Regions from separate parts of the Streptomyces venetus genome, predicted to be linked through region 1. Evidence: riboswitches for the same ligand, from Rfam matches in the RefSeq annotation. Region 1 holds a riboswitch; the other holds the start of a gene.
The links. Region 1 has a riboswitch for S-adenosylmethionine ahead of ABEA82_RS32275 (aminotransferase class V-fold PLP-dependent enzyme). Riboswitches for the same ligand answer to the same signal wherever they lie in the genome.

Region 1 (7,327 bases):
GCCGCCACCTCCCAGGGTCCGCAGGTCCCGAAGAAGAAGAACATCTACAGCCAGGCCGAGATCGACCAGCTCGCGGCCTACATCGCCTCGCTGGGCGCCGGTCCGGCCGTCCCGACGGAGCAGCAGTACGGCCCCGAGGGCGCCGACATCGCCAAGGGCGGTGAGCTGTTCCGCACCAACTGCGCGCAGTGCCACAACTTCACCGGCAAGGGCGGTGCGCTGACGCACGGCAAGTACGCGCCGTCCCTCGAGGGTGTCGACCCGAAGCACATCTACGAGGCCATGCAGACCGGCCCGCAGAACATGCCGTCCTTCCCCGACACCACGCTGTCGGAGAAGAACAAGAAGGACATCATCGCGTACCTGGACGCGGTCAACAGCAGCAAGTCCGAGAGCCCCGGCGGTCTCGAGCTCGGCGGCCTCGGGCCGGTCAGCGAGGGCCTGTTCGGCTGGATCTTCGGTCTCGGCGGGCTGATCGCCGTCGCCGTGTGGGTCGCCGCCCGGACCGCAAAGGCCAAGAAGTCATGAGTAGCCAAGACATTCCAGAAGAGAACCTGCCCGCCGAACAGTCCGCAGGACACGACGAGCACGGGCACGGCGCGGTGAGCCCCGCGGACGACAAGCACCCCTTCGCCGACCCGGGCCTGCCTCCCCACGAGCACCGGATCCAGGACATCGACGAGCGGGCCGCCAAGCGGTCCGAGCGCTCGGTCGCCTTCCTGTTCACGGTGTCGATGCTGGCCACCGTCGCCTTCATCGCCTCGTTCGTGGCGATCCCGGTCGACAAGTCGGTCTTCATCTTCCCGCTGGGCCACATCAGCGCGCTGAACCTCGCGCTGGGCCTGACGCTCGGCATCGCCCTGTTCTGCATCGGCGCGGGCGCCGTCCACTGGGCCCGCACCCTGATGTCGGACGTGGAGATCGCCGACGAGCGGCACCCGATCGAGGCGGAGCCCGAGGTCCGCGAGAAGGTCTTCGCGGACTTCAAGCAGGGCGCCAAGGAGTCCGCGATCGGCCGCCGCAAGCTGATCCGCAACACCATGTTCGGCGCGCTCACGCTGGTGCCGCTCTCCGGCGTCGTGCTGCTGCGCGACCTCGGCCCGCTGCCCGAGGACAAGCTGCGCCACACGCTGTGGTCCAAGGGCAAGCTGCTCGTCAACATGAACACGAACGAGCCGCTGCGCCCGGCGGACGTCGCGGTCGGCTCGCTGACCTTCGCCAAGCCCGAGGGCCTGGAGGAGCACGACCACGACTTCCAGAACGAGATCGCCAAGGCCGCCCTGATGATCGTCCGGATCCAGCCGGAGAACATCAAGGACAAGCGCGAGCTCGAGTGGTCGCACCAGGGCATCGTCGCGTACTCGAAGATCTGCACCCACGTCGGCTGCCCGATCTCCCTGTACGAGCAGCAGACGCACCACGTGCTCTGCCCCTGCCACCAGTCCACCTTCGACCTCTCCGACGGTGCCCGAGTGATCTTCGGTCCCGCCGGTCACGCCCTGCCGCAGCTCCGCATCGGCGTGAACGAGGAGGGCTACCTCGAGGCGCTCAGCGACTTCGAAGAGCCCGTCGGCCCTGCTTTCTGGGAGCGCGGATGAGCACTGCACAGACACGCCGCAAGGCGCCCGCCGGAGAGCGGGTCGCCGACTGGGCCGACGGCCGCCTCGGGATCTACTCCCTGGCCAAGGCCAACATGCGCAAGATCTTCCCGGACCACTGGTCCTTCATGCTGGGTGAGATCTGCCTCTACAGCTTCATCATCATCATCCTGACGGGTGTGTACCTGACGCTGTTCTTCCACCCGTCGATGAACGAGGTGGAGTACCACGGCAGCTACGTCCCGCTCCAGGGGCAGCTGATGTCGGAGGCGTTCGCCTCCACCCTGGACATCAGCTTCGACGTCCGCGGCGGTCTGCTCATCCGGCAGATCCACCACTGGGCGGCGATCATCTTCCTCGCCGGCATGTTCGTGCACATGATGCGCGTCTTCTTCACCGGCGCGTTCCGCAAGCCGCGTGAGATCAACTGGCTGTTCGGCTTCCTGCTGTTCGTCCTGGGCATGTTCACCGGCTTCACCGGCTACTCGCTCCCGGACGACCTGCTCTCCGGCACCGGTGTCCGCTTCACGCAGGGCGCGATCCTGTCCGTGCCGATCGTCGGCACGTACATCTCGATGTTCCTGTTCGGCGGGGAGTTCCCGGGCACCGACTTCGTCGCCCGGTTCTACTCGATCCACATCCTGCTGCTGCCGGGCATCATGCTCGGGCTCGTGGTCGGCCACCTGATCCTGGTCTTCTACCACAAGCACACCCAGTTCGCGGGTCCCGGCCGGACCAACAAGAACGTCGTCGGCATGCCGCTGCTGCCGGTCTACATGGCCAAGGCCGGAGGCTTCTTCTTCCTGGTCTTCGGTTTCATCGCGGCCCTCGCCGGCCTCGCGACCATCAACCCGATCTGGGTCCTGGGCCCGTACCGGCCCGACCAGGTGTCGACCGGTGCCCAGCCCGACTGGTACATGGGCTTCGCCGAGGGTCTGATCCGCGCGATGCCGGGCTGGGAGATCAACCTCTGGGGTCACACACTCGTCCTCGGTGTGTTCATCCCGCTGGTGGTCTTCGGTCTCTTCCTCGGCATGATCGCCCTCTACCCGTTCATCGAGTCGTGGGTCACCGGGGACAAGCGCGAGCACCACATCCTGGACCGGCCGCGCAACGCCCCGACGCGCACGGGCTTCGGCGTCGCCTGGGTCACCGCGTACATCATCATGCTGATCGGCGGTGGCAACGACATCGTCGCCACCCACTTCCACCTGTCGATCAACTCGGTCACCTGGTTCGTCCGGATCGGGTTCTTCGCCGGGCCGGTCATCGCCTTCATCATCACCAAGCGCATCTGCCTCGGCCTGCAGCGCCGGGACAAGGAGAAGGTGCTGCACGGCCGCGAGTCGGGCATCATCAAGCGCCTGCCGCACGGTGAGTTCATCGAGGTGCACGAGCCGCTCAGCCAGGAGCAGATGTACACGCTCACCGCGCACGAGCAGTACAAGCCGGTCGAGATCGGCCCGACGGTCGACGAGAACGGTGTCGAGCGCAAGGTGAAGGGCTCCGAGAAGCTGCGCGCCAAGCTCAGCGAGTCCTACTACGGCGAGGGCGCCCAGATCCCGAAGCCCACCGCCGAGGAGTACCGGGAGATCACGAGCGGCCACGGCCACCACTGATCACTGCTTCGCCACGCCACAGAGGGGGCCCCGTCCGGTGTTCGGACGGGGCCCTTCGTGGTGTCCCGGGCTGGATAGGGTGAGACCACAGCTTTTACGTGACGTACGACGACCCAGGAGCGGCTTATGAGCGCTGTGACCCCCGCTGGAGGCGACACCGCGGCGGGCCGCACCTGGCCGGCCCTGCTGAACGGCCTGCTGGACCGCCGCGACCTGACCGCCGACGACACCGCCTGGGCCATGGACCTCATCATGCGCGGGGAGGCCACGGACGCGCAGATCGCCGGGTTCGTGGTGGCGCTGCGCGCCAAGGGCGAGACGGTCGAGGAGATCGCCGGGTTCGTCCGGGCGATGTACGAGCACGCGAACGTCATCGAGGTGCCGGGTCCGACCGTCGACATCGTCGGCACCGGCGGCGACGGAGCCAAGACCGTCAACATCTCCACGATGTCCGCGATCGTCATCGCCGGCACCGGCGCGAAGGTCGTCAAGCACGGCAACCGGGCCGCGTCGTCGGCGTCAGGGGCCTCGGACGTCCTGGAGAAGCTCGGCGTCAATCTGGAACTGCCGACACCGCGGGTGGCCGCCGTCGCCGAGGAGGCCGGGATCACCTTCTGCTTCGCGGCGAAGTTCCACCCGGCGATGCGGTACGTGGGCGCCGCCCGTGGCCAGTTGGGCATCCGGACGATCTTCAACGTCCTCGGTCCGCTGACCAACCCCGCCAAGGTGCGCGCCCAGGCCGTCGGGGTCGCGGACCCGCGCATGGCACCCATCGTCGCGGGCGTCTTCGCCGAGCGCGGCCACTCGTCGTTGGTCTTCCGCGGCGACGACGGTCTCGACGAACTCACCACCACGGCCACCTCCCGGGTGTGGGTCGTCCGCGACGGCAAGGTGACCGAGGAGTCCTTCGACCCGCGCGACGTGGGCATCGAACTGGTCCCCGTGGAGGCCCTGCGCGGTGCGGACGCCTCGTACAACGCGGAGGTCGCCCGCCGCCTGCTGGACGGCGAGACCGGCCCGGTGCGCGACGCGGTCCTGCTGAACTCGGCGGCGGCGCTGGTGGCGCTGGAGCCGGCGCGGACGCCGCTGGCCGAGCAGATCGCGGCCGGGATGGCGAAGGCCGCCGAGTCGATCGACTCCGGGGCGGCGAAGCGCACGCTGGAGCGCTGGGTGGCCGCGAGCAACGCGTAGCAAAACCCTCGGCGTCCCGCGATCCGGACTCGGGTTGCGGGGCGCCGATCTTTTCCCGTAGGTTCCTGAGCAGGTCATGAGTGACAGTCATGAGGCCCCGGCCGACTGTCCGGCAACCCTCCGTCCGTGGCGGGGTGCCCCGGGTGAAGACCGGGCTGCAGGCAGCGAGGTCTGTGGCAAGCGCGTGACGAGGAGTTTCCCGTGAACCAGCGAATGCGATAGGGCCGCAGAGCCCCGCCTCCGCACCCCCTTTTCCTTTCACCCCCGCTGGTAGCCGTACGCGTACCGCCGTACCGGCTCGCGGGCGGATTCCACCTGCCTTCACGGGAGTTCACCCATGTCTGTCTCCACCGTCGCCGCCGACCAGTCCGTTTGTGCCCCGCTGCCCGTTCTGGGACGGGACGTCACCGTGCCGCTCGTCACCGGAGGCGAGGTCACCTACGCCGCGCTCGACTACGCCGCCAGCGCCCCGGCCCTCCAGCGGGTCTGGGACGACGTCGCCGCCTACGCCCCGTACTACGGCAGCGTCCACCGTGGTGCCGGGTACCTGTCCCAGCTGTCGACCGACCTGTTCGAGAACGCCCGCCGGACGGTCGCGGAGTTCCTCGGCTGCCGGGACGGCGACCAGGTCGTGTTCACCCGGTCCACCACCGACTCCCTCAACCTGCTCGCCGACGCGCTTCCGGCCGGCTGCCAGGTCTTCGTCTTCGAGACCGAGCACCACGCCTCGCTGCTGCCCTGGCGGAACGCCCGGGTCACCTACCTCGACGCCCCGAGCAGCCCCCGCGAGGCGGTCGAGACCCTGGAGCGCGCCCTCGCCGACCGGGAGCCTCACGGACCGGCCCTCGTCTGCGTCACCGGCGCCTCGAACGTCACCGGCGAGCTGTGGCCCGTACAGGAACTGGCGGCGGCCGCGCACGCCCATGGCGCCCGGATCGTGCTCGACGCCGCCCAGCTGGCCCCGCACCACCCCGTGTCCGTCGCGGACCTCGACGTCGACTGGGTCGCCTTCTCCGGGCACAAGCTGTACGCGCCCTTCGGCTCCGGCGTCCTGGCCGGGCGTGCCGACTGGCTGCGCGAGGCCGAGCCGTACCTGGCGGGCGGCGGCGCCAGCCGCAAGGTCGCCCGGCGCACGGACGGGGGAGTGGACGTGGAGTGGCACGAGACCGCCGCCCGCCACGAGGCCGGATCGCCGAACGTCATCGGCGCCTACTCCATCGCCTCCGCCTGCGCGGCGCTCACCGAGGCCGGATTCGACCAGCTGGTCGCGCGGGAGCAGTACCTGATCGAGAAGGTGCGGGCGGGCCTGGCCGGGGTGCCGGAGGTCCGGATCCTCTCCCTCTTCGGCGACGACGCCCCGCGGGTCGGTGTGCTCTCCTTCGTCGTCGAGGGCTGGAACAGCTCCCACTTCGCCGCCGCCCTCTCCGCCGAGTACGGCATCGGGGTGCGGGACGGGCTCTTCTGCGCCCACCCCCTCCTGCGGACGCTGCTGGGCAGCGACCCGCAGACCCAGGGCGAGTGCGGCGCACCGGAGGCGGCCCCCGGCGAGAAGTCCCTCAACGCGATCCGGGTGAGCTTCGGCGCGGGCACGCCCGACGAGCACGTCGAGCGGTTCGTCGACGCCGTGCGGGAGCTGGTCCAGGACGGCGCGCGGTGGAACTACCGCACCGAGGACGGCCGTTGCGTCCCGGACACGTCGGCGTGAGTCGGTAGCCGAACGACAGGGCCTAGCTGTCCAGCCCGATCGAGAACGCCGCCTCCAGGTCGTGCTGCGAGTAGGTACGGAACGCCACGTGCGTGTCCGTGCCCTCGACGCCGGGGATCTTGCTGATCCGGCCGGGGATGACCTCGGCCAGGTCCTCGTGCTGCCGCACCCGGACCATCGCGATGAGGTCGTAGGTGCCGGTGACGGAGAAGACCTCGCTGACGCTGTCCAGCGCGGCGATCGACTCCGCGATCTCGGGGATCCGGTCCACGCTGGTCTTGATGAGGACGATCGCGGTGATCACGGTTTGTTCTCTCCCTCGGAGGCCGGAGCAGGGGCGGCCTTCACTCTAGTGGGGCTGGTCGGGCGGCCGTAGCGGAGCGACGCGTAGCCGAAGCCCAGACCGAATCCGATCAGGTGGGCGAGGTAGGCCACGCCCGGGCCGTCCGAGGCCCGCCCCGCCGCCAGCCACTGCAGCGCCGCCCAGAAGGGCAGCACCACCCAGGCCGGGAAGCGCACCGGCAGAAAGAAGAGAAACGGCAGGAGACTGGTCACCCGGGCCCTGGGGAACAGGTACAGGAATGCACCGAGGACCGCCGAGATCGCCCCCGACGCCCCCACCAGGGACTGCTCGGAGTCCGCGTTGGCGACGGCGTAGCCCAGCAGGGCCAGGTAGCCGCAGCCGACGTAGAACAGGATGAACTGAACCCGGCCCATCCGCTCCTCGGTCATCGCCCCGAAGACGTAGAGGAAGAGCATGTTGCCGAGCAGGTGCACCCAGCTGCCGTGGACGAAGAGCGCGGTCGCGGGGGTCAGTGCCGATGCGGCGGACCCTTCGAACAGTTCTGCGGGGATCACGCCCCAGCGACGGAAGCAGGCCCGCTGGGCGGCGAGCAGGTCGTCGCCCGTGCCATAGGCCGGGTTCAGGCCCGCGGCGGGGCCGGCCAGGAAGAGCACGCAGCACAGGGCGATCAGTGAGTACGTCACCGGCGCCGACGACCCCCTGACCGCTCGGCCGGCCCGGACGAGGGACGCACTCCACTTGCTGATCATGAATACAGAGCATGACGTAACCGGACGCAACAGCCCAGACCGCCTCGCCGCCGTGGACGCGTGGGCGGCGACGACCCGGCAGGCCGTAGGGTTACGAGCCACACGCACCGGGGATGCCGGTGGCGTCACGGACACTAGAAGGAAAGAGAACAGGTCACGAT
Region 2 (7,327 bases), on a different contig from region 1:
TCGCGCAGGGAGTCCAGGGCGGCCTGCGGATCGGCGGCCCGGCGGGTGTGCACGGCCACCGCCCGGCCCTTCTCCTCGATCCAGGTCCCCTGCGAGGCGCCGAGCCGGTCGAGGAGCTCGGGCAGCTCGGCACGGACCGCGGCGACGCCGGGGTGCGGTTCGGGGGCGCTGGTCTGGCCGCTGCGGGCGTCCCACCGCTCGGCGCCGTAGTGCCCCAGGACGACGAGGTGTTCCAGCCCGGGTACGTCCGCGAATCCGCCGTTGCGCACCGCCACCTCGGCGGGCCGCCCCGTGATCACCGCCACGGCGGCGACCTTCGGCGCGAGCGCGGCCAGCGCGGACAGGGCCTCGGGGTGGGCCCGGGCCTTCTCGGGGTCGGCCACGATCGGGGCGAGCGTTCCGTCGAAGTCGAGCCCGATCAGGGCCTTGCCCGGATGCGCGAGGAGGGCGTCGAGACCTTCGCGCCCGGGCTGTGTGGCGGGTTCCGGCAGCGTGGGGCCGGGGGACGAGCCGGTCATGATGATCAGCTCCTCAGCGCGTCGAGCTGGTCCAGGAACCACTGCGCGGGCGGCAGTGCGGTGGCCGCCGCCGCGAGGCGCTTGGCGCGTTCCGCGCGTTCCCCCGGGCCCATCGACAGGGCCTCGTGCAGGGCCGTCGCCGTGCCGGTGACGTCGTAGGGGTTCACCGTGATCGCGTCCTCGCCGAGCTCCTCGTAGGCCCCGGCCTCCCGCGACAGCACCAGCGCGCAGCCGGTCTCGGAGAGCACCGGGACCTCCTTGGCGACGAGGTTCATGCCGTCGCGGATGGGGTTGACGAGGGCCACGTCGGCCAGCCGGTACGCGGCCAGTGAGCGGGCGAAGTCGTCCTTGACGTGCAGGACGACCGGGGTCCAGCCCGGTGTCCCGTACTCGGCGTTGATCTCGTCCGCCAGCCGCTGCACCTCCGCCGTGTAGTCCCGGTACACCGCGAGGTCCTGCCGCGACGGGTACGCGAAGGCGACGTGCACCACCCGCTCGCGCCACTCGGCATGGGTCTCCAGCAGCCGCCGGTAGGCGAGCAGGCCGCGGACGATGTTCTTCGACAGCTCGGTGCGGTCGACCCGGACGATGGTGCGTCGGCCCTCGCCGATCTCCTGGCGGAGCGCCACGATCCGCTCCTCGACGTCCTGCTCGTGCGCCCGCTTGCGCAGGAAGTCCGCGTCGGCCCCCAGCCCGTGCACGCCGATCCGCGTGCCGCCGAGCCCGCCGGCGAACCGCTCGGCGCACGCCTCGAACGCGTCCGCCCAGCGCCGTGTGAGGAAGCCCAGCCGGTCCGCGCCCAGCATGCCGCGCAGCACCTGCCCGGCCACGTCGTCCGGCAGCATCCGGAAGTACTCGGGCGGCGCCCACGGCGTGTGCGAGAAGTGGCCGATGCGCAGGTCGGGCCGCAGCTCGCGGAGCATGCCCGGCACCAGCGTCAAGTGGTAGTCCTGCACCACGACCGCCGCGCCCTGCGCCGCCTCTTCCGCCAGCGCCTCGGCGAACGCCCGGTTGTACGTCTCGTACGACGTCCACTGCCGCCGGAACTCCGCGTCGAAGACCGGCTCCAGCGGCGTCTGGTACAGCATGTGGTGCACGAACCACAGCACCGAGTTCGCGATGCCGTTGTACGCGTCCGCGTGCACGTCGGCCGGGATGTCCAGCATCCGCACGCCGTCCTCGCCGACGCCACGCCGGACCGCCTCGCGGTCGCCGTCGGACAGCGCCGAGCACACCCACAGCGCGTCCGCGTCCGAGCCGATCGCGGAGAGCCCGGAGACCAGCCCGCCGCCGCCGCGCTTGGCGTTCAGCGAACCGTCCTCGCCGACCGTGTAAGAGACCGGGCCGCGGTTGGAGGCCACCAGCACCTGGGCAGCACCGTACGTTGAAGCCATAAGCCTCAACCTAGCCCGGCCAGGAAACGCTCAAACGTACGGACCTGCCCCACCCGGCCGAAAACGGCCCCGGTCAGGCCGCCCGCCGCGCCTGGTACTCGGCGATCTCCACCATCGGCGGACGCTCCTCGGTGTCCACCGAGTAGGTACGCGGCTCGAAGCCGTCCTCGCCCCGCTCGAACTGGGTCAGGGACGGCCGGACCAGGTGCCCGCGGGCCAGCCGCAGCTGGGCCGTGCGGTAGATCGCGGCGGCCATCCGGCCCAGCGCCTGCCCGTCCTGGTGCCGGTGCTTGCGCACCCCGACGTCCACCTGGGCGAGTGCGTCGAGCCCCACCAGGTGCAGGGCGTCGACCAGCATGCCCAGCTCGACGCCGTACCCGACGGGGAACGGCAGCTGCTCCAGCAGCGAGCGGCGGGCCGCGTACTCGCCGCCGAGCGGCTGCACGAACCCGGCCAGCTGCGGCCAGTGCATGTTGAGCAGCGGCCTGGCCATCAGCTCGGTGACCCGGCCGCCCTGCCCGCTGGCGCCCCCCAGGGGGCGGTCGTACATGCCTTTCACCAGGTCGACGTCCGGGTCGGTGAGCAGCGGGCCCACGATCCCGGAGACGAACTCGGACGAGAAGTCCCTGAGGTCGGCGTCGACGAAGCAGACGACGTCCCCGCTGGTCGCGAGCAGCGCACGCCACAGCACCTCGCCCTTGCCGGGCACGGCCGGCAGGCGCGGGAGTATCGCGTCCCGGTGCACCACCGTCGCGCCCGCGGCGGCGGCCACCTCCGACGTACGGTCGGTCGAGCCCGAGTCGACGACGACCAGCTCGTCGACGAGCGGGACCTGCCGCATCAGGTCGTGGCGGATGACGGCGGCGATGTCGCCGACGGTCTCCTCCTCGTTGAGCGCGGGCAGTACGACGCTGACCGTCTGGCCCGTGCGCTGCTTGGCTGCCAGTATCTGGTGGAGCGGGCGATCGGCCGCGGACCAGGAACGGGTGCTCAGCCAGCGCTCGACTTCTTCCAGCACCGTGGCGCTCCTCTGGGTTCTCTCGGCGGGACGGACCTGTGATCCATCTCGCGGTTCGGACGACTATCTCAACTGTCCTGGTCGTCGGTTACAGTCTTGAACAACGCGGGTGACCAACGCATGTCCGGGGTCAACCGCTGTTTACAACCACATACAGCTCATCCAGAGGGGCAGAGGGAAACGGCCCGATGAAGCCCCGGCAACCCTCCAGTCGGTACTCGTAGGTCACTGGCGACCACTTCGCGAGGCTCCCGACTAGGGAAGGTGCCAAATCCGTCTCACGGCGAGATGCGTCGTGAGGAAGATGAGGAGAAAGGGCCTCGCCTCATATGGCTGCGCAGACTGTTGCAAGCACCACGAACACCACCGTCGACCTCGGCCCCGCCGCCGCCCTGAGCTGCCGCGAGTGCGGCCACCGCGTGCCCCTCGGCCCGGTCTTCGCATGCGAGGAGTGTTTCGGCCCGCTGGAGATCGCCTACGACTTCTCGGCCTACGACACCGAAGAGCTCCGCAAGCGCATCGAGGCGGGCCCCGCGAACATCTGGCGCTACGCCCCGCTGCTGCCGGTCCCGGCCGACGTGGCGGACAAGCCGAACATCAACCCGGGCTGGACCCAGCTCGTCAAGGCCGACAACCTGGCGCGCGAGCTCGGCGTCGACGCGGGCAAGCTCTTCGTCAAGGACGACTCCGGCAACCCGACGCACTCCTTCAAGGACCGCGTCGTCGCCCAGGCCCTGGAGGCCGCCCGCGCCTTCGGCTTCACCACGCTGTCCTGCTCCTCCACCGGCAACCTCGCCGGCGCGGTGGGCGCGGCGGCGGCCCGCGCCGGCTTCCGCTCCTGCGTGTTCATCCCGCACGACCTGGAGCAGGGCAAGGTCGTCATGGCCGCGGTCTACGGCGGCGAGCTCGTCGGCATCGAGGGCAACTACGACGACGTGAACCGCTTCTGCTCGGAGCTCATCGGGGACCCGGCCGGCGAGGGCTGGGGCTTCGTCAACGTCAACCTGCGTCCGTACTACGCGGAGGGGTCGAAGACCCTCGCGTACGAGATCTGCGAGCAGCTCGGCTGGCAGCTCCCGGACCAGCTGGTCGTGCCGATCGCCTCCGGCTCGCAGCTCACGAAGATCGACAAGGGTCTTCAGGAGCTGATCAAGCTCGGGCTGGTCGAGGACAAGCCGTACAAGATCTTCGGTGCGCAGGCGCTCGGCTGTTCGCCGGTGTCGACGGCGTTCAAGGCCGGGCACGACGTGGTCCGCCCGCAGAAGCCGGACACCATCGCCAAGTCCCTGGCGATCGGCAACCCGGCGGACGGGCCGTACGTGCTGGACATCGCGCGCCGTACGGGTGGTGCGGTGGAGGACGTGAACGACGAGCAGGTCGTGGATGCGATCAAGCTGCTCGCGCGGACCGAGGGGATCTTCGCGGAGACGGCCGGGGGTGTGACGGTGGGTGTTGCGCGCAAGTTGATCGAGAACGGGGTGCTCGACCCCACCAAGACCACTGTCGTGCTCAACACCGGGGATGGTCTGAAGACGCTGGACGCGGTGGCGGGCACGGGGCTGACTGCGACCATTCGGCCCAACCTGGACTCGTTCCGGGATGCCGGGCTCGTCTGATCGTTGTTCGCTGCGGGCCGGTGGGGGGCTGGTCGCGCAGTTCCCCGCGCCCCTGAGGGCGATTCCCAACTGGAGGTTTTGAAGTCATGAGCGTCACCGTCCGCATCCCCACCATCCTGCGTACCTACACCGGCGGTCAGGCCGAGGTGTCCGCCGACGGGGCGACCCTCGGGGAGGTCATCGCCGATCTCGAGAAGAACCACACCGGGATCGCCGCCCGCGTCCTGGACGACCAGGGCAAGCTGCGGCGGTTCGTCAACGTGTACGTGAACGACGACGACGTGCGGTTCGAGCAGGGTCTTGAGACGGCGACGCCGGACGGTGCCGGCGTGTCGATCATCCCGGCGGTCGCCGGTGGCTGAACCGGCCGACCGGCTTGATTGTTACCCGGAGTAACGCCGGTTACCGAGAGTTCATCGAATTGCCCCCTCCGTGAGAGAAGCGGAGGGGGCAATTCTGTGTGGTTGAGCGCGGTACAGTTGGGGAACACGCTCCCGATCTCGTGATCGTGAGCCCTGAATTCCTGCCGCGCGCCCGACAAGATGTAGCCAAAGTGTGAGTGTCTTTCGCGGCTTTTGTTCCCTTTGTGTGGCCCGACTTGCCCTGAAGTCACACGAATTCTCCCCACATTCCGGATGCCGCGCGTCCGGAATTCTCGTCCGATTGACCTGTTGCAGACGGCAGTTGGACAGATACATTCAGCCGCGGTCGACGCGTTCCGGCGCACGCCCCCAATCCGTGGGGGGTGAGGTCTGACCCGGATCCGCGAAGTGCGGGTCTGTGCAAGGGCCAGTAATAGGGGAGTTAGGCATGGCTCAGGGCACCGTCAAGTGGTTCAACGCGGAGAAGGGGTACGGCTTCATCGCGGTCGACGGTGGTGCGGATGTTTTCGTCCACTACAGCGCGATCCAGATGGACGGGTACCGCACCCTTGAAGAGGGCCAGCGGGTCGAGTTCGAGATCTCGCAGGGCCAGAAGGGCCCACAGGCCGACATGGTTCGCGTGGCTGCCTGAACGCGCGACCACGACAGACCGCAAGCGGCAGGTCTTCTCTGAAGGGCCCGTACCCCCCGGGGTACGGGCCCTTCGGCCTGTTCGAAAGGGCTGCCGGGCGGTGTTCGCGGGTGGCTGACGGCCCCGCCCGATCCACGGGAGGCGCTTGCACTCGCCATGCCCGAGTGCTAATCATTGCGTTAGCACTCTGAAGGTGAGAGTGACAACGTAAGGACCGGGTCGGTGAGGCCCGCAGGCCGGGTGGGAAGGAACCACGAGGCTGGCGAGCCGTCCGTCGCGGGCGCGGGCGCGGTCCGAAGTAATCACCCCCAGTCCTGGAGGGACCACTTCACATGGCCAAGATCATCGCGTTCGACGAGGAGGCGCGGCGCGGCCTCGAGCGCGGCATGAACCAGCTCGCGGACGCCGTCAAGGTGACGCTCGGCCCCAAGGGCCGCAACGTCGTCCTCGAGAAGAAGTGGGGCGCCCCCACGATCACCAACGATGGTGTGTCCATCGCCAAGGAGATCGAGCTCGAGGACCCGTACGAGAAGATCGGCGCCGAGCTGGTCAAGGAAGTCGCCAAGAAGACGGACGACGTCGCCGGTGACGGTACGACCACCGCGACCGTTCTCGCCCAGGCCCTGGTCAAGGAGGGTCTGCGCAACGTAGCCGCCGGCGCCAACCCGATGGCCCTGAAGCGCGGTATCGAGCGTGCCGTCGAGGCCGTCTCCGCCGCCCTGCTGGAGCAGGCGAAGGACGTCGAGACCAAGGAGCAGATCGCCTCCACGGCCTCCATCTCCGCCGCCGACACCCAGATCGGCGAGCTCATCGCCGAGGCCATGGACAAGGTCGGCAAGGAAGGCGTCATCACCGTCGAGGAGTCCCAGACCTTCGGTCTGGAGCTGGAGCTCACCGAGGGTATGCGCTTCGACAAGGGCTACATCTCGGCGTACTTCGCCACCGACATGGAGCGTATGGAGGCCGTCCTCGACGACCCGTACATCCTGATCGCGAACTCCAAGATCTCGAACGTCAAGGACCTGCTCCCGCTCCTGGAGAAGGTCATGCAGTCGGGCAAGCCGCTGCTGATCATCGCCGAGGACGTCGAGGGCGAGGCCCTGTCGACCCTGGTCGTCAACAAGATCCGCGGCACCTTCAAGTCCGTCGCCGTCAAGGCCCCGGGCTTCGGCGACCGCCGCAAGGCGATGCTGCAGGACATCGGCATCCTCACCGGCGGCGAGGTGATCTCCGAGGAGGTCGGCCTCAAGCTGGAGAACGCCACGCTCGACCTGCTGGGCAAGGCCCGCAAGGTGGTCATCACCAAGGACGAGACGACCATCGTCGACGGTGCCGGCTCCGCCGACCAGGTCCAGGGCCGCGTCAACCAGATCCGCGCCGAGATCGAGAACAGCGACTCGGACTACGACCGCGAGAAGCTGCAGGAGCGCCTGGCGAAGCTCGCCGGCGGTGTCGCGGTCATCAAGGCCGGTGCCGCCACCGAGGTGGAGCTCAAGGAGCGCAAGCACCGCATCGAGGACGCCGTGCGCAACGCCAAGGCGGCCGTCGAGGAGGGCATCGTCGCCGGTGGTGGCGTGGCCCTGCTCCAGGCCTCCCAGGTCTTCGAGAAGCTGGAGCTCGACGGTGACGAGGCGACCGGCGCCAACGCCGTGAAGCTCGCGCTGGAGGCCCCGCTGAAGCAGATCGCCGTCAACGGTGGTCTCGAGGGCGGCGTCGTCGTGGAGAAGGTCCGCAACCTCACCGTCGGCCACGGCCTGAACGCCGCGA

Region 2: linked by a shared signal. The riboswitch ahead of thrC (threonine synthase) and the one ahead of ABEA82_RS32275 (aminotransferase class V-fold PLP-dependent enzyme) in region 1 are both predicted to bind S-adenosylmethionine.

Annotation. Positions count from the first base shown of each region.
Region 1 covers NZ_BAABET010000012.1:4,209-11,535, forward strand. The annotation lists gene qcrC (cytochrome bc1 complex diheme cytochrome c subunit) at 1-528, shown strand, start outside; gene qcrA (cytochrome bc1 complex Rieske iron-sulfur subunit) at 525-1,598, shown strand; gene qcrB (cytochrome bc1 complex cytochrome b subunit) at 1,595-3,217, shown strand; gene trpD (anthranilate phosphoribosyltransferase) at 3,344-4,408, shown strand; SAM riboswitch class IV at 4,481-4,597, shown strand; gene ABEA82_RS32275 (aminotransferase class V-fold PLP-dependent enzyme) at 4,746-6,113, shown strand; gene ABEA82_RS32280 (Lrp/AsnC family transcriptional regulator) at 6,136-6,417, opposite strand; gene ABEA82_RS32285 (rhomboid family intramembrane serine protease) at 6,414-7,166, opposite strand; gene ABEA82_RS32290 (hypothetical protein) at 7,326-7,327, shown strand, end outside.
Region 2 covers NZ_BAABET010000005.1:472,461-479,787, reverse strand. The annotation lists gene otsB (trehalose-phosphatase) at 1-518, opposite strand, end outside; gene ABEA82_RS19275 (alpha,alpha-trehalose-phosphate synthase (UDP-forming)) at 524-1,912, opposite strand; gene ABEA82_RS19270 (glucosyl-3-phosphoglycerate synthase) at 1,986-2,930, opposite strand; SAM riboswitch class I at 3,086-3,241, shown strand; gene thrC (threonine synthase) at 3,260-4,546, shown strand; gene ABEA82_RS19260 (ubiquitin-like small modifier protein 1) at 4,633-4,908, shown strand; gene ABEA82_RS19255 (cold-shock protein) at 5,357-5,560, shown strand; gene groL (chaperonin GroEL) at 5,893-7,327, shown strand, end outside.